Regions from separate parts of the Paraburkholderia sp. SARCC-3016 genome, predicted to be linked through region 2. Evidence: riboswitches for the same ligand, from Rfam matches in the RefSeq annotation. Region 2 holds a riboswitch; the other holds the start of a gene.

Region 1 (4,667 bases), on a different contig from region 2:
GCGGTCGTCGCGCGTATCGGCACACACGTGCTGACATTGGGCTTTGCGCTGCTCGCCGTCGGCTTCATCGTAGCAGGATGGGCCGCGCGCCGACAAGTCGCGTGCACTGAACAATTGCGCGTGTATCGGGCAGAAACCCGGCGCGTCCGGAAAATATTCTTCACGCATCCAACCGACCCTCGGTAATTACCCGTAAATAATGCGATCTTTTGCCGAATTTCTGACGCCGCCCGATATATCGTTGTTCAGCAATGATCGGTCGGTTTATTGGTGATCGGGATTATGGGCGATTAAGTTTGCGCATTGCGAGTTAGCGAATATTATTACGCGCGTATGACATCCCCCAGTCAGGGAAGATTACAGTCGTGTTGGTCGCACCCTTCAGACCCCTGCCACAAGGGCACTAACTCTTACAGAACCGGGGCGCGGAACTGACGGACATTGGCATCCCATATGCTGAACACGCGTTCTAAAATATTTTATAAAGTCACTTAATTCGCGCGGGCCTCAGTGTCTTTTTAGAAAAAGCTTGCTTGCGGAAAATCCGATTGATAATCTTGCGGCACTCTTTCAATTGATTCGACGGTGGTGCGTTTACGGCAGTGTTTGATCAGACGGCTCGACGCTTACGCTTATAACGGGGACATCATGCTGACTGCTACTCTCAAACCATTCGATACGACGCGTGCCGGCCAATTCAACGTTGGCGATGTTGTCACGCTCAAGGCCGGCGGCCCGCGCATGACGGTCACTTACGCAGGGCCGGTGGCCGGTTCGGCTGCCGACCGGCTTGTCTGCCAGTGGTTCGACGAGCACGGCGAATTACGCCAGGACATCTTCGATTACGAGAACGTGCGCTGCGAGCCGCGCTCGATTCCGGCCGGCTCGGTGCAACTGCACAAGTTCATTCGGGTCGTGCTTCCGTGAGCGAGGCAAACGAGGCGCGCTTCCCCGAGCGCGCCTGTCGGTAAGCGGCCTAGCGCCGCGCCTCCATGGCCATTCGCACGGCCAGACCCGTCAGCACCGTGCCCATCATCCAGCGTTGCACCGCGAGCCATGTCGGCCGGCGCGCAAGAAACCCGGCAATCGAACCCGCGGTCATCGCGACCGCCGCGTTCACGCACATGCTAAGCGCGATCTGCACGAAGCCCAGCGCGAGCGACTGGCCGAGCACGCTGCCGTGTAGCGGATCGATGAACTGCGGCAGCAGCGACAGATAAAGCACGGCGATTTTCGGGTTCAGCAGATTGGTCACAAAGCCCATCGCAAACAGCTTGCCCCGGCTGTCAGCGGGCAGTGTGCGCACTTGAAACGGCGAACGTCCGCCGGGCTTTACCGCTTGCCATGCGAGCCACAACAGATAAAGCGCACCGCCGAAGCGCAGCGCGTCGTACGCGAACGGCACGGCAAGCAGCAGCGCGGTAATGCCGAAGGCCGCACACAACAAATAGACGACAAAACCGAGCGCGACGCCGCCGAGCGAAATCAGCCCCGCCGTGCGTCCCTGGCAGATCGAGCGCGAGACGAGGTAAACCATATTCGGGCCGGGCGTCAGTGCCATGCCCAGTGCGACGAGGCCGAAAGCGAGAAGAGAGGTGTGTTCGGGCATTGCATGTCTCCGTGACAAGATCGAGGCAATGCCCAGGCGCGCGGCGATTCGCGATTCCGGCCAGCGGCGGAGTGCGGTTCGCGTTCCCCGATGGTGATCCATCTCGTAGCGCCAGTTGCGCGAACCGCAGGATTATCCCATGACAACAGCTGTTGCGCCGGCCCATGCACGTGTCGACAGGAAGCCTATTCAGCGGTATGTCCGCCCGACAGCAGAGGCGGCGGCCGGCCCTCACCGTTCACACCTTACACTTCACTTCGACGAACGCTCGCGCGCCTCGGTGCGCGACGAGCGCAGGCGCACGCGATCGGCGAGCATCGTCGAAAACTTGCGCATGCTCACGATCTTGCGCGACTTCACGATTTCGCCGGCCACGTTTTTCGGCGGATTCGGCTGTAGCGCCCAATAAAGCGCAAGCAGCCAGCCGAACACGGTCCAGCCGACCACGGCGTTGAAGAGCGCGATAGTCAGCAGATCGTAGCGTTTGCGCCGGTCGGCGATGATCGATGGCAGGAAATAGATGCCGAGCGCGACGATAGCCGCGACGCCTTGTATGACGAGATTCTCCATGAGATTGCCAGGGGGCATGCATGACGAATGCACCATTGTCGCGCGAACGCTGCGCTCGCGCAGCGCGGAGCCGTACCGCGCCGCATGCGGCGCGCGGCGACGCGCCTTCGCGGCGACGCGCATGATCGGGACTATCATGTGTTTTTTCACCGACCGGACATGCCGCGATGATTTCCGACGCCACTACGCAATCGAAACTGGACCCCAACACGCTGCGCGATTTCGTCGAGCGCAAATGGAACGACGAGATCGTTCCCGCGCTGACCGACTACATCGCCGTCCCGGCCAAAAGCCCGGCGTTCGATCCTGACTGGCAGAAGCACGGCTATATCGAGCGCGTCGTCACCGAAGCGGCCAAGTGGGCCGAAACGCAGCCGGTGCGCGGCCTGAAGCTCGAAGTGGTGCGGCTGCCGGGCCGCACGCCGGTGATCTTCTTCGAATCGCCTGCGACGCGCTCGGGCAGCACCGAAACCATCGTGTTGTATGGGCATCTCGACAAGCAGCCGGAATTCGCGGGCTGGCGCAACGACCTCGGCCCCTGGGTGCCGAAGCTCGAAGACGGCAAGCTCTATGGCCGCGGTGGCGCCGACGATGGCTACGCGATCTACGCGAGTGTCACCGCGCTCGCGGCGCTCGATGCGCAAGGCGTCGAACGGCCGCGCTGCGTCGGGCTCGTCGAAACCTGCGAGGAGTCGGGCAGTTACGACCTGCTGCCGTATGTCGATGCACTGCGCGACCGGCTCGGCAAAGTCGGCCTCGTCGTGTGCCTTGATTCGGGCGCGGGCAATTACGACCAGCTCTGGCTCACCACGTCGCTGCGCGGCCTCGTTTCGGGCGACCTCGAGGTGCAGGTGCTCGACGAGGGTATTCATTCGGGCTCCTACGGCGGTATTGCGCCTTCGAGCTTCCGCATCATGCGGCAACTGTTCGAGCGGCTCGAAGACGCATCGACGGGCAATCTGCTGCCAAAAGGCTTTCATTGCCCGATACCGCCCGAGCGAATGCGCGAAGCCGAAGCGACCGCGACGATACTCGGCGACGACGTGTGGAAGAAAATGCCCTGGGCGTGCGGTCAGGACGGCCGGCAAGTGCTGCCGACCACTACCGACCCGAAAGACGCGCTGCTCAATTCGACGTGGCGCCCGTCGCTTGCGGTGACCGGTGCGGCCGGCCTGCCGTCGCTCGCCGACGCGGGCAACGTACTGCGCCCGCGCACCGCGTTCAAGCTGTCGCTGCGGCTGCCGCCGCTCGTCGACGCCAGCAAGGCTGTCAATGAACTGCAAGCGTTGCTCGAACTCGACCCGCCTTACAACGCGAAAGTCACGTTCAAGCCCGACAGCGGCGCGGCGACCGGCTGGAACGCTCCGGACGTCGCAAGCTGGCTCGGCGCCGCATTGAACGACGCATCGCGACAGCACTTCGGCGCCGACTGCGCCTATATCGGCCAGGGCGGCACGATCCCGTTGATGAACGTATTGAAAGCGGGCTTTCCGCAGTCGCAGTTCATGGTGTGCGGCGTGCTCGGACCGAAGTCGAATGCGCACGGTCCCAACGAGTTCCTGCACGTACCGTACGGCAAGAAGCTTACGGCCTGCGTGGCCGAAGTGATCGCGGCCGCGCCGTGAACGCTCGGGTCTCCTGATCGCATGCGGTCGTGCACAGAGCATGTGCATCGTCGCCACGTACACCGAAATGTCGCATCCCCGGCCGTGCGCTGCCGCGGCCGTCATCCTGCCCGCAGCCCCACGCGCCGGTCCCCCGGCGCTATTCACTTCTCTCCGGTAATTCGAATAAAAATGCGCCGGGAATATATCCGCTTCGCATTGCATAAATGGGATGAAATTTCCACAGAAAAATTGAAGCAAAGGTTCTAATGGCGTTATGCCCATCCATGCCGCGGCGGGCCTGATCGGGTGTGTCGCTGTACGTGCTCCCCCGCAATCGTTTGCGTCACGGAATGTCGGTACGAGTTACCGCAAAGTCGCGCTGGCGGGTCTGGCGCGCGCACTCCATTAATTGTGCTGAAGTGTTAGCCAGCCGCTCTCGCGGGATTGTGGTCTGTTTTAGGCTCGTATAGCTCTTCCGACGTTTTATAACCTAAAAGGACCACTGGAAATGAACCTGAATAGCCATCACGCATGCCGTCCGTTCGTTGAAGCGGGCAATCTTTCACAAATCTCGGCTTTTTACGAAGAAGAACGCAACATCATGTGGATGATGCTGCGTGCTCAACCACGGCCATGCTTCAACCTGGAACTCGTGCACGACATCCTGAGCCTCGCGCGCGCCGCGCAGGAATCAGGGCTGCCGATCAATTTCTGGGTGACGGGCTCGGTCATCCCAACCATGTTCAACGTCGGTGGAGACCTGAGTTTCTTCGCCGAGGCGATTCGCGCTGGCCGGCGCCAGGAACTGATGGCATACGCGCGCGCCTGTGTCGACTGCGTGCATGCGGCGGCGCGCGGTTTCGACACAGGCGCCATCTCGA
Region 2 (13,732 bases):
TCGCCAACAACATGAAGCCGGGCTTCGGCGCGACCGTATACATCATCAATGGCGGTATCGAATGCGGTGGTGGAGGCGCCGAGCGATCGCAGGTGCAGAACCGCATAGCGGCCTATAAGGAGATGGCGCGCGAACTCAATGTGACGATTCCCTCCGACGAGCCGCTCGGATGCGCGAATATGCGTGGCTTCGCCGAAGGATCGGCGGCCGCGACCCAAGCGTATCTGGACAAGGACTACTCATGGGCGAACGGCAAGCCAGTGACCGGCTGCAAGCTCGTCGATTATCAGATGCCCTTTTCGCTGATCACGCCGGGAGACTATAAGGCATGCACCGATTACTTCTTCAGAGGCAAGGTCGAATACAACGGTCAGATCGTGATCGACAACACGAAATGAATGCGCAGCGCGCATACGGACGCTAGCGCGTGTTGCGGTAGCGATTCGCGAGCAGCTTCACGCGCGAGACGTAGTCACGCGTCTCGGGATACGGCGGCACGTCGTGATAGCGGCCGACTGCGTTTTCGCCTGCGTTGTAGCCGGCCAGTGCTTCATCGAGATTGCCGTTGAAGCGCCCAAGCAGCCACGCCAGATACTGGACGCCGCCTCGAATGTTTTGCGAGGCATCGAACGCGTCGTGCACGCCGAAGCGGGCCGCGGTGGCCGGCATCAATTGCATCAGACCTCGGGCGCCCGCCACGGAAATCGCCTCGGGCTGGAAACCCGATTCCGCGTGTATCACCGCGCGCACGAGCGCTTGATCGACGCCGAAATCGAGCGCGGCGGCTTCGATTTCACGTTGATAAGCGTGCGTATTCAGTGCGAGCGATGCGATGTCGATGTCTCGCGTCGGCGCGCAGAGGAAGCATGTCGTCGAGAAATGCAATTGCACCAGCGGCACGCTTGATGGCAATGCGACCGGTTTGCTGCTCGAGTAGTAGTGGATGCCGTCTTCGATGTAGGAATACATGGTTGCCGGTGGTGTTGGTGGTGCATGAGCTGGTCTGGTTACCGGGGACGCGGTGCGAGCGCTGGAGGACTGCGCGATATAGAAATGCATCGGCACTGCATAAGACCGTATCGAACGACGCGCTGAATGCGGCACGGAAACCGCCGTCGCGCTAGCGGTGCGAGGCAAACCGTTGCCGCTGAAAGCGATGCTTGTTTTGCCATTGCCGTAAAGCGGCGCTCGGACCGCGCTTGTTCGATCGATAACGGTTTTCATCGAAGCGCATGTCGCTCCAGCTATCTGTTCCGTCGCATAACTAACGGTATCGTCGCTGCCATGGCACTTCAGCATCGCATGGCAAGGCGGCGTCGCGAGTAGTGCGAGTGGAAGCGTGCAGGCAAGAAGCGGCTTGTGTCCGGCGAGCCTGTTCTGTTCGGCGGCGAGTGAGCAGCACATACTGTCTCTTTGTGCTTTGCGTTGATTATCCGGAAGTCTCGTGCATGCATGCACGTAACAGGTTTGCTAGCGGCAAACGAACGTGCAAAACGGCTTGTGCGACGATCGGTGAATTGAATCTAGTGCAGATTCAAAGGCATCGCCAGTATCGATTGATGCCGATACGTTTCGACAGGCGGGGAGTTTATCGAAAATAAGGGTGGCTAATTAATTCACTCCACGCGCCAAGCGCAGCGAGCGGGCTTGGGTGCGCATCGCGCGCCACGATGAGTTCGTATTTGCAAAAGACGCGTACAAAAACAAAAAGCCCGGTCGAGACGACCGGGCTTTTTGCTTGATGCGGTTTTTGGTAGGCCGTACTGGATTCGAACCAGTGACCAACGGATTAAAAGTCCGCTGCTCTACCAGCTGAGCTAACGACCCCAAAAGAGAAGCGAGATTATAGCGATAGCCCTACGGCAGTGTCAAGGCTATAGAGGCCTATTCACGCCTGTCGATGCCATAGCGCAATGTGAGACCGGCCGCGCGAAGCCCGGTAAATCGACGCTGCCGCCGCTTGCCGCGGCGGCACGCCGGATTTGGCCGTCACACTACTTGATCTGCGAAAGCTTGCTTTGCGCAGATTGCGCGACATCCGAATTGCCGTATTGCGCGACGATCTGCTCGAGCGTCTTCTTCGCGGCGGCCTTCTGGCCCTGCTCGAGCTGGTTGTTCGCAATGGCGAGCAGCGCTTCGGGCGCGCGCGGGCTGTCCGGGTAGTTCTTCACGACCCCTTGCCAGATCGAGGTCGACCCTTTGTAGTCGCGCTGTGCGTACATCGCGTTGCCGAGCCAGTACTGTGCGGTCGGCTGATACGGGCTTTGCGGATACTTCGAGATGAAGCTGCGAAACGATGCAGCGGCACCCTTGAAGTCGCCGTTGCGAAACTGCTGCGACGCCGCGTTGAACGCGTCCGTTTCACCCGGCTGCACCATGCCCTGCACGCCGTCGACCGTTTGCTGCTGCGGCTCGAACTTCTTCAGCCGGCCGTCGAGGTCGGAGTAGTAGTCCTTCTGCTGCTTTTGCAAGATAGACAGCTGGTTCGTCAGATCTTCGTTCTGGCCGCGCAGCGTCGCGACCTGCTGGTTAAGCTGGTCGAGACGGTTCGACTGATCGAGGATCGTTCGCTGCGCGGCCGACAACTGGTTTGTCAGACTGTCGGTCTTCGTGCGCAGGTCGAGAATCGCCTGGCGGGCCTGGTCGTCGTCGAACAGGCCTGCATGCGCCGGCATGGCCGTGAAAGCCATGCCTGCCGCGCACGCTGCTGCGGCGAGCCGCAGCCGGGAGAAACGGTGTGTCATACGGCGCGTTACCCGTTACTGTTGGTAGACGAGATCGGCGCGGCGGTTTTGCGCCCACGAAGCTTCGTCATGACCGGTCGCAAGCGGCTTTTCCTTGCCGAGGCTCACGGCTTCCATTTGCTGATCGGGCACGCCCATCAGCGACATCGCGCGACGCACGGCTTCCGCACGCTTCTGACCCAGCGCGAGGTTGTACTCGCTCGTACCGCGCTCGTCGGTGTTGCCCTGGATCAGCACGTGACGCTGCGGATGCGACTTCAGATACTGCGCGTGTTGCTGCAGCAGCGGCTGGTATTCGTCCTTCACCGAGTAGCTGTCGAAATCGAAATACACGCTGCGCTTCGCGAGCGGGCTGTTCGGGTTGTTCAGTTCGTCGACGGTGACCGGGGCGACCGCGTTCGGATTCGGCTGGGCGTTGATGTTGCCCGCGGTCGTGCTCGTGGGCTTGGGCGTCGACGAGCAAGCTGCGAGCACGCCGACAACTGTCAGCGCGGCCAGGGTAAGACGCAATTTCGACTTCATGTTTTACTCTCCTTGTGTGTCATTGCATAAACGGGCCCCAGGACGGCTCGCGCACGCTGCCACCCTGAACGGACAGGACCTGCCGCGTCCGACCATCGGTCGATACAGCGGCCAACACGCCACGGCCGTTCACCTGAGTGGCGTAAAGGATGTACTGACCATTCGCCGCAAAACTCGGCGATTCGTCATGTGTTGTGTCGGTGAGCGCCGTCGCGACGCCCGACTGCAGATCCTGGATGTACAGCTTGAAACCGCCGCCGGTGCGCGAAATATACGCGAGTTGTTTGCCGTCGGGGCTCACGCGAGGGCTCGTGTTATAGCTGCCGGTGAAGGTCACGCGCTGCGCAGCGCCCGCGTTTTCGCCCGCGGCCGGCATTTTATAGATTTGCGGCTGACCGCCGCGGTCGCTCGTGAAGTAGATCGTCTGGCCGTCCGGAGAGAAATCGGGCTCAGTATCGATCGAGCTGCCTTGCGTCAGGCGGCGCAGACCGCTGCCGTCCGCATTGACGGCGAAGATCTGCGTGTTGCCGGTGCGCGAAAGGGCCAGTGCGAGCGTGCGGCCGTCCGGCGACCACGCCGGCGCGCTGTTGTTACCCTTCTGATCGGACACGATGATGCGGCGGCCGGTCGGCAGGTCGTGGATATAAACGATTGGCTTCTTCTTCTCGAACGACACGTACGCGACCTTCGTGCCGTCCGGCGACCATGCCGGCGAGATGATCGGCTCGGGGCTCGACAGCGCGATATGCGCGTCCTGCCCGTCCGAGTCGGAGATTTGCAGCTGGTAGCGGCTGCCGACCTTGATTACGTATGAAAGGCGCGTGGCGAAGACGCCGCGTGTGCCCATCAGCTTCGCGTAGATGTAGTCGGCTACCTTGTGCGCGCTCATGCGCAGACCGCTTTCCGGACTGACGAGTACGAGACCGCCGAGGTTTTCGCCCTTGACCGTGTCGTAGAGCTTGAAGCGCACTTCATACTGGCCGTCGGGGCGTTTGGTCACGCTGCCGGCGACGAACGCATCGGCACCCTTGGCCTTCCAGCTGCCGAGGTCGACCGTATCGCTCTCCGAAACCGGCGTGGACCCCGCGTCGATATTCGTGAACTTGCCGCTGCGTTGCAGATCCTGCCGTACGATCGTGCTGATCTGCTGTGGGGAACTGGTTTCGTTGGCAAAATTCGCGGTCGCGATCGGAAACTGCGTGGACCCGACGCCCGTCACGAGGACGTTCAGCTGTGCATGTGCCGCACCGCCTGCCGTAATCAGGCATGACGCCACCAGTGTTCGCAGGCCTAGCTTCGTCATCAAACTCATGCTTTATCGATTCCCCAAAGTACAAAAACCTTCACAACTGCAAACAGACACAAGCACGCAGAAATCGTTCCCGAAGGCTTGCCGGCCGTACCAGGCCTCGCTGACAGCTTTCAGCATGCCTTAAGGGCCGGGGCACGTCCGCGCATGTCGCGTCGCGTTCGGTCCACCGATACGTGCATGCGCCGCTTACCCCACATCAACCCGCCGGACGCAGCGTAATGGTAAAACTGGCCGGTGTCTTCCCATTTGTGTCTTGCGGCATCGGATCCGAACGCTGGACCGCGCGCAGCGCCGCGTCATCCCACTGCGAATTGCCGCTGCTGCGCGTGACGGTTGCCGACAGCAATGTCCCCGTCGGCGCGCAGCGCACCGAGACCACGGTCTCGAGCCCTTGCGTGTCGCCGGCCCAGACGATATTCGGCCGCACGCGCCGTTGCACTTTCTCCGCGTACCCGGGCGACGTGGCGTTGCCGCCCGCGCCGCTGCCCGTGCCGCTCTTCGCGAGGCCATTGCCGGTGGAGCCCTCGCCGCCCGCCATGCCTTGCAGTGCCGCGAGGCGCTGGCGGCGCTCTGCGTCGAGCTTCTTCGCCGCTTCGGCCTGGGCCGCTGCCTTCGCTTTCGCTGCCTTTTCCGCTTCGGCCTTTTTTTGCGCGTCGGCTTGCGCCTGTTGTTCCTTCTGTTGCTGCTCCTTCTGCTGCTCTTCCTGCTGTTGTTTTTTCAACTGATCCTGCTTCTGCTGCTCGGCCAGCTGTTGCTGCTTGAGCTTTTGCGCCTGCTGCTGTTGCTGCTGCTTCTTCAACGCCGCGGCCATCGCAGCCTGTTCGGCGGCGAGCTGCTGCTGACGCTTCGCTTCGGCTTCCTGTTGCGCCTGCAACTGCTGTTGCCGTTGCTGCTCGGCCAGCTGTGCTTCGCGCGCGGCCTCCTGCTGCTTGCGTTTCTTCTCCTGGAGCGCGATGTCCGCCTCCTCGTCCTGCACAAGCGGAGCGGGCGCGACCGGGGCGGGCGGGGGCGGAGCGACGCGAGGCGTCGACAGATCGGGCACCGACGTCCAGATTTCGGCTTCCGCGCCCGCGGGCGTGCTGTTTTGCCAATGGATGCCGTGATACAGAAAGAAACCGAGCAGCACGTGCATCAACGCCGCGAGCGCGAACGCGCGCCACGTGCCGCGCTCACGCGGCGGCTGCAACGGATAAGCGGATTTCTGGCGAATCATTGCGATTTGACGAGCAATCCAACGCGCTTGACGCCGCGCGCTTTCAGATCGGACATCACGTTCATCACGACCTCGTACTTCACGGTCTTGTCGGCGGCAATCACGACCGGCTGGTCGGGATGCGATTGCTCGCGGTCGGTGACGAAGCTGTTCAGGTCGGCCCGCGTCATGGTTTCCTGCTGCGTGGTGCCGGCGTCGTCCTTGTAACGCACGCTCATGTTGCCGTCGGCGCGGATATTCACGACCACGGGCGGCGTCTGCTGCTGCGGCGCGGCGCCGCCGACGGTGGGCAGATTGACGATCGACGGCGCGACGAGCGGCGCCGTCACCATGAAGATGACGAGCAGGACGAGCATCACGTCGATATACGGCACGACGTTGATGTCGGACATCGCGCGGCGCGAACGGCCGCCGCGCATGCTGGAACGGATCGATGAACCGGCCATCGTGGACTCCTTAGTGCGCCTGGCGCTGCAGGATATTCGAGAACTCTTCGATGAAGGTCTCGAAGCGGATCGCGAGGCGGTCGATATCGTGAGCGTAGCGGTTGTACGCGACCACGGCAGGAATCGCGGCGAACAGGCCGATTGCGGTGGCCGTCAGCGCTTCGGCGATGCCTGGCGCGACGTTCGCGAGGGTGGCCTGCTGCACGTTCGCGAGGCCGCGAAACGCATTCATGATGCCCCAGACGGTGCCGAAAAGACCAATGTAAGGGCTCACCGAGCCGACCGACGCGAGAAACGCGAGATTCGCTTCGAGCACGTCCATTTCACGCTGGAAAGCCGCCCGCATTGCGCGGCGCGCGCCATCGAGAATCGCGCCCGGATCGTTCAGGCGCTTTTCCTTGGCCTTCAGGAATTCACGCATGCCGGCTTCGAAAATGCGCTCGAGCGCACCGATCCGATGACGGTTGTTCGCGGCGCTCTGATACAGCGCCTGCAGGTCGCCGCCAGACCAGAAATCGCGCTCGAAGCGTTCGGTCTGGCCGCGTGCGCGGCGAATTGCGAACCACTTGCGGAAGATGAACGTCCAGGACATCAGAGACAGCAGCAGCAGGAGCGCCATCACTGCCTGGGCCAGCAGGCTCGCATTAAGAACGAGGGAAATGATCGATAGATCTTGTGTAGTGTTCATATAGGTTCGCTGTAACGTCCCGCTAGGGGCGTCCGGCTGAAAGGCGGATCGAAGCGTTCGGTGGGAGAACCGGAAGCTTCGGCGAACCCTTTCGCCGAACCATGCTTGGTCTTGTTCTGACCGTTACGAGTTCACTGGCCAGGTAACAACGGTGCTCACTCGTTAGCCGTTGACATGCCTGTCGTTGTATTGCTCGAGCCGGTGCTTGCGCCCGAACCGGGCGGCCCGCGCCGCAACGCGGCGAGGACGGCCGGCGCAATCGCGGCGGGCCGCAGCGCCGCTGCGTCGACGCAGCCGATGCGGATCGTGCCGGTGGCGAGCAGCGTATCCTCGCGCCACGCTTCCTGCACGAAATCGACCGTTGCGCGGCCGAGCCGTTCGATCCGGCTGACGATCGCGAGCGAGTCGTCGAGGCGCGCCGGCGACCGGTAGTCGAGTGCCGTGCTGCGGACGATGAAGAGCGTGCCGGTTTCGCTCGCGAGCCTGCCTTGTTCGATTCCGCAGGCGCGCAGCCATTCGGTGCGTGCGCGTTCGAAAAACTTCAGGTAGTTCACGTAAAACACGATGCCGCCGGCGTCCGTATCTTCGTAGTACACGCGAATCGGCCATGAGAAGCCGATTTCGGCGCCGGGCTGACTGCCAGAAGTTTTCATGCCGCGCATTTTACCGGAACCTGACAGGCTGCCTGCTTTTTTGGCACTTGTTTCATTCACTTTTCCCGCTCCGGGCGTGGTCAGCCGCGATGAACCGACAGGCCGGCGAACGACTGCGCAACCGGCATCAATTCGATCGAATTGATGTTCACATGCGCCGGGCGCGTGGCGACCCAGAAGATCGATTCGGCGATGTCTTCGGCCGTGAGCGGCTGCATGTCCTTATAGACGCCCGCAGCCTTCACGTCGTCGCCGCGAAACCGCACGTTCGAGAATTCGGTGCCGCCGCACAGGCCCGGCTGAATGTCGGTCACGCGCACCGCGGTGCCGGTCAGGTCCGCGCGCAGATTCAGGCTGAATTGCGCAACGAACGCCTTGGTCGCGCCGTACACATCGCCGCCGGCATACGGCCAGCTGCTTGCGACCGAACCCAGATTGATCACGTGGCCGCGGTTGCGCGCGACCATGCCCGGCAGCAACGCGCGCGTCACTTGCACGAGGCCTTTGCAGTTCGTATCGATCATCGTTTCCCAGTCGTCCAGATCGGCCCTGTGGGCCGGCTCGAGCCCGAGTGCGAGCCCCGCGTTGTTGACCAGCACGTCGACCGCGGCGAAGCCGTCGGGCAGTGCGCCCGACAGCGCCTGAACAGCCGCGCGGTCGCGCACGTCGAGCTGCAGCGGCAGCAGGTTCTCGCCGAGTTCGCGGGCGAGGGCATCGAGGCGGTCCTTGCGGCGCGCGGTCGCGACGACGCGATGGCCGCCTTTGACAAAAGCACGCGCGATGGCAGCGCCGAATCCGGCAGACGCCCCGGTGACAAAGACGATCATTCCAGTTTCCGGTGGGTTGAGAAAGGCGACAAGCCTACTTCCATTGCGGCGCCCGATCAACCGCGCCGCGACGGCCGGATCGGGCGGGCCGCCGGATCTCGTGCCGGGCGCCGCAAAGTGGGCGCAAGTAGCGAATTCGTCAGGCTTTTTTGCGTCGCTGCAGGCGCCGTGGGGCAGGTTGCCTATTCGATGCGCTTCCAATAAACTAACGCGCTCATCCCTGCGTGACTGGCGATAGAACCCTACGGGTTCAAGGTGGAACAACCCACCGTGAAGCGCGGGGCTCCGTTTTGCCGTTCGCCTGGGCAGCTGTGATCCGCGCGCAATTCTTCGTGCTGCCGGTCGCTGGCCTGCCTCGCGTGTGCGGCGCCTCTGCAGTCCGCATATCCAGGCTTCCAGTTTCCTGCCGCACCGCGCGTGAGCTTGCGCGCTTTGCGCACGCCTTTCGCGTGCCGCTTTGTATGCTGTCATGCGCAAGATCGAACGCATATGCACGTGCGGAATCACGGTCAACCGAACATTCTCAACGGAACGCACATGTTTGATAAAGCCCAAAGCACCATTGCGAACGTCGACCCGGAAGTCTGGCAGGCGATCGAGCAGGAAAACCGTCGCCAGGAAGAACACATCGAGCTGATTGCGTCGGAAAACTATACGAGCCCGGCCGTGATGGCCGCGCAAGGCTCGCAGCTCACGAACAAGTACGCGGAAGGGTATCCGGGCAAGCGCTATTACGGCGGTTGCGAGTATGTCGATATCGTCGAGCAGCTCGCGATCGACCGCGTCAAACAGCTGTTCGGCGCCGAGGCGGCGAATGTGCAGCCGAACTCGGGCTCGCAGGCGAATCAGGGTGTGTTCTTCGCCATGCTCAAGCCCGGCGACACGATCATGGGTATGAGCCTCGCGCATGGCGGCCACCTGACGCACGGCTCGCCCGTCAATATGTCGGGCAAGTGGTTCAACGTCGTGAGCTACGGGCTCGACGCGGCTGAAGACATCGATTACGAAGCGGCCGAGAAGCTTGCTCACGAACACAAGCCGAAGCTTATCGTCGCGGGCGCGTCTGCGTTCGCGCTGCGCATCGACTTCGAACGGCTTGCGAAAATCGCGAAGGCGGTCGGTGCCTATCTGATGGTCGACATGGCGCATTACGCAGGTCTCGTTGCCGCCGGCGTCTATCCGAACCCGGTGCCGCACGCCGACTTCGTCACCACCACGACGCACAAGAGCCTGCGGGGCCCGCGCGGCGGCGTGATCCTGATGAAGGCCGAGTATGAGAAGCCGATCAACTCGGCCATCTTCCCCGGCATCCAGGGCGGACCGCTGATGCACGTGATCGCCGCCAAGGCCGTGGCGTTCAAGGAAGCGTTGTCGCCGGAGTTCAAGGAGTATCAGCAGCGCGTGATCGAGAACGCACGCGTGCTTGCCGAAACGCTGGTGAAGCGCGGCCTGCGCATCGTCTCGGGGCGCACCGAGAGCCACGTGATGCTGGTCGATCTGCGTGCGAAGCACATCACCGGCAAGGCGGCCGAAGCGGCGCTCGGCGCCGCGCATATCACGGTGAACAAGAACGCGATTCCGAACGACCCGGAAAAGCCATTCGTGACGAGCGGCATTCGCCTCGGTTCGCCCGCCATGACGACGCGCGGCTTCGGCGTCAAGGAAGCCGAAGTGGTGGGTAACCTGATTGCCGACGTGCTCGACAATCCGGAAGACGCCGCCACCATCGAGCGCGTGCGAACGCAAGTCGCCGAGCTGACGAAGCGCTTCCCGGTCTATCGCTAGCCGACCATGCGCTGCCCGTTCTGCCGGCACGACGATACGCAGGTCGTCGACTCCCGCGTATCCGAAGACGGCGCCGCCATCCGGCGGCGGCGCCGTTGTCCGGCTTGCGACAAGCGCTTCACCACTTACGAGCGCGTCGAGCTCGCACTGCCGTCGGTCGTGAAGAAGGACGGTAGCCGCGTCGAGTTCGACCGCCGCAAGATCGTCTCGAGCATGAAGCTCGCGCTGCGCAAGCGGCCCGTTGCGGCCGACGCAATCGACGCCGCCGTTGCGCGCATCGAATACCAGTTGCTCGGCAGCGGCGAGCGCGAGGTACGAAGCGAACGGCTCGGCGAACTCGTGATGAACGAGTTGCGCGCGCTCGATACGATCGCCTATGTGCGCTTCGCGTCCGTCTACCGGCGTTTCGAAGACGTGTCCGAATTCGAGGATGTGATCGAGGAGTTTCGCCGGATGGCTTCGCCGCCCGGTCCGCCCAAACCCCGGCGCAAGCGCTGATTGGGCTGCAACCCACGGTGCAGCTCGCAGGCCTTCCGTTCGCGGTGCAGCAGGCTGCTTCGGAGGCAATGCGGAAGCGGCCAGATGCTCGCCGGCACTCTGCGCCACCGCATCGGCCATCAATTCGATTTGCTGCATTCTTCCCCCTTCCCGACCGTCGGGTCTCTTCGATGCGTTACCGTCGTGCCGCGTTCGACCGACACGCAATGTTGCGTGCGTTTGCCTTTGCGCGCTACCTGGCCATTCGGCATATTGTTAGCACCCTGAAGCAAAGGTAGATTCGCAGCCATCGTTGCTGACAACGGAGGCTGACGATGAGAAACGATGGCTGGACGAGATGCGTACGATGCGGCTTCACGCTGCTCGAAACGCTGGCGGTGGTCGCGTTGCTGGCTCTGCTTGCAGCGATGGCGACACCTTCGTTTGTCGCATGGCAGATGCGCGATCAGGTGGAGGCGCGTGCCCATGCACTGCTCTCAACGCTTGCTTACGCACGCAGCGAGGCGATCAGACAGGGCGTGCGCATTACCGTGTGCCGCATCGACGCGGCGAGACACTGTCTTGCCGCGGGGCAGGCCTGCCGCTCCGGTGCGGTTGACTGGTCATGCGGTTGGGCTGTGATGATCGAACGGGCGGGCGCCATGTTCGCGCTGCGAGCGCAGCCGGAACTCGCGGCGGTCAGCATCGCCGGCGCGTCGACGAATCTCACGTTTACGCCGCCCGCGGGACAGACGATCGGCAGCTTTCGCAGCTTCGATCTCGCGCCGCGCTTTTCGTCGAAGGCGACACAAGGCAACGCGTGGCGCCGTTGCATCCGGATTGCCGCCGGCGGACGCGCGCGTATCGCCGAGGGCGCTTGCGGAGCGTCGGCATGAAGATCTCACGCTTGCACTTGCGAACCTCGAAGGCCGGTTCACGCACCGCTTGTACTCGTGGCGAATCGCTGATCGAAGTCATGCTTGCGGTCGTGTTAACCGCGGTGACCGCACTCGGTCTGATTGCCGCGCAACTATGGATGATTCGCGATGCTCGAGCAGCGGCGGCGCGTGAGCACGCAGCGCTCGTTGCAGACGCGCTCGTCGAAGCGATGCACGGTGCGTCGCGCAGCAGCGCGGCGCTCGCGCAATGGCGTACCAGAGCGGGCTATCTGTTGCCGCAAGGCGAGGCGTCAGTGAGCGGCAGCGCCGATCGGATATCGGTGGCGCGCGTCACGTGGCACATGCTTGCCGGTGCACCGCGTTCGGGCGAAGTGATCGACATGCCGCCGCCATGCGGCGATGTCGCGATGCCGGCTGGCACGGCCTGTGTCGTGCTTGCGTTTGCCGAATGATGCGATCGGTTCTTCGCATTCGCGGGCACACGCTGCTCGAACTGACGATCGCGGTGGCGCTCGGCCTGATCGTGACAGCGGGCGCGATATCGCTGTACCGGTCGCAGCGGTTCGCTCTCGTGCGCGCCAACGATGCTGCGCAGATGCACGAAGCCGGGATGACGGCCCTCACGCTGATCGCGCTGCAATTGCAGATGGCCGGGTTCGCGCCTGTTGATTCTCCGTCGGCGACCCTGCTGTTCGCCTCCGGCGCTCTCTTTGGCTGCTCGTCTGCGCGTCCGGCCGGAGCAGACGATCGTCTCACGTGCGAAGCGCTCGCGAGCCGCTCGGATGGCATCGCGATCCGGTATATCGCCGACAACGTATCGACGTGGCCGTCCGCCGCCGCGCAGCCGACCGATTGCCTCGGCCAGGGGCTCGCGCACACGCTTGCCGACGCGCCGGGTGCACCGGTCGTCAACCGCTTTTATGCGAGAGCAAGCGGCTCGACGGGGGAGCCCGAACTTTACTGCGAGGGCAGTGGCAGCGCAGGTTCGTCGCAGCCGCTTGTCGAAGGTGTCGAACGGTTGCGGTTTCGCTATTGGCTGGCCGGCGCGTCCGCGGCGCTCGATGCGTCCGCGCTCACGCTCGCCCAATGGCGCAGTGTGGTTGCGGTCGATGTCTGCGTGCTCGTGCGCGGCGCCCGCGACGCCGCACCGAGTCGCTATGTCGATTGCGACGGCGTGTCGTTATTGGCCCCGGACAAGCGCGCTCGTGAGACGTTCTGGCGGCGCGTCGCGATCCGCAATAACAGTGGAGGTGAAACATGATGCGTGGCAGACCGAAGCGGATGCTCGCGATGAAGCGTTACACAGTACGGCGCGGCGGGCGCGCTCCGCGACGCGACAATGTGCCGCGGCGTTCGCGCAATCGCGGTGCGGCGTTGCCGATCGTGCTGATCCTGTCGTCGATGATGCTCGCCACATCGGCCGCGTGGTTCGAGACATCGGTTGCGGCGGCCCGCGGTGCGGCTAATCTGCAAGACCAGCTCGTCGCGTTTCATGCGGCGGACTCGGCGCTGACGTTGTGTGCACAACGTGTTGCGGCGGGCGAAGTGCTGTCTCGCGAAGCTGCACTGAATGGCGAACCCGCTGCGTGGAAAGTGTCCCCCGCGTTCAATGCAGCCGCATTTGCTCCGGTTGCCGTGTGGCCGGGTTCGTTCGAACCTCCGCAATGCGTAGTCGAGGCATGGCGTCTCGCCACGCGTCCCGCCGCGAGCGCATGGCTTCTCACCGCGCGCGGTTATGGCCGCACGCGCGATACGCAGGCCTGGTTGCAGCTTCAGCTCGTCGTAGACAACGGCATCGTCGAGCGTCATTGGCGGCGTATTGCGGCTCGGCCCTTTTGAGCGGACTGAGCGAACTGAGCGGACGCCCCATTTGTTTTCCGAATCATTGTGATGCCGGAATCGACCGGATGAAGCGCTGTATCATGAAGCACCGCACCGTAAAGCACCGCACCGTCGCCTTCACGTTACTCGAACTCGTGATTGCGCTCGCGATCATCGCCGTACTGGCTGCATTCGCGTTGCCGTCGTACCGGGCGCAGGTCGCGCGCGGACACAGAACGGATGCGGCCTCGGCACTCTATCGTGCGGCGCAGTATGTTGAATCGGCGCTGCGCGGCAGCAGCACGGTCGCATTGCCGGCGGGCTTCGATCAGGCGCCTCAGTCCG

Evidence for each region. Region 2 has a riboswitch for ZMP and ZTP ahead of glyA (serine hydroxymethyltransferase). Riboswitches for the same ligand answer to the same signal wherever they lie in the genome.
Region 1: linked by a shared signal. The riboswitch ahead of QYH69_RS03385 (LysE family translocator) and the one ahead of glyA (serine hydroxymethyltransferase) in region 2 are both predicted to bind ZMP and ZTP.

The regions. Positions count from the first base shown of each region.
Region 1 covers NZ_JAVHZD010000002.1:221,900-226,566, reverse strand. The annotation lists partial or broken gene QYH69_RS03395 (MFS transporter) at 1-93, shown strand, start outside; gene QYH69_RS03390 (YodC family protein) at 649-927, shown strand; gene QYH69_RS03385 (LysE family translocator) at 977-1,609, opposite strand; ZMP/ZTP riboswitch at 1,633-1,738, opposite strand; gene QYH69_RS03380 (superinfection immunity protein) at 1,862-2,179, opposite strand; gene QYH69_RS03375 (M20 family metallopeptidase) at 2,347-3,804, shown strand; gene QYH69_RS03370 (crotonase/enoyl-CoA hydratase family protein) at 4,295-4,667, shown strand, end outside.
Region 2 covers NZ_JAVHZD010000033.1:78,071-91,802, reverse strand. The annotation lists partial or broken gene QYH69_RS28360 (chitinase) at 1-398, shown strand, start outside; gene QYH69_RS28355 (lytic transglycosylase domain-containing protein) at 421-969, opposite strand; tRNA gene QYH69_RS28350 (tRNA-Lys) at 1,752-1,827, opposite strand; gene ybgF (tol-pal system protein YbgF) at 1,995-2,744, opposite strand; gene pal (peptidoglycan-associated lipoprotein Pal) at 2,760-3,266, opposite strand; gene tolB (Tol-Pal system beta propeller repeat protein TolB) at 3,286-4,578, opposite strand; gene tolA (cell envelope integrity protein TolA) at 4,775-5,791, opposite strand; gene tolR (protein TolR) at 5,788-6,237, opposite strand; gene tolQ (protein TolQ) at 6,248-6,925, opposite strand; gene ybgC (tol-pal system-associated acyl-CoA thioesterase) at 7,081-7,587, opposite strand; gene ydfG (bifunctional NADP-dependent 3-hydroxy acid dehydrogenase/3-hydroxypropionate dehydrogenase YdfG) at 7,659-8,405, opposite strand; ZMP/ZTP riboswitch at 8,620-8,719, shown strand; gene glyA (serine hydroxymethyltransferase) at 8,943-10,190, shown strand; gene nrdR (transcriptional regulator NrdR) at 10,197-10,688, shown strand; gene QYH69_RS28295 (GspH/FimT family pseudopilin) at 11,003-11,563, shown strand; gene QYH69_RS28290 (hypothetical protein) at 11,560-12,018, shown strand; gene QYH69_RS28285 (PilW family protein) at 12,015-12,827, shown strand; gene QYH69_RS28280 (pilus assembly PilX N-terminal domain-containing protein) at 12,824-13,405, shown strand; gene QYH69_RS28275 (type IV pilin protein) at 13,489-13,732, shown strand, end outside.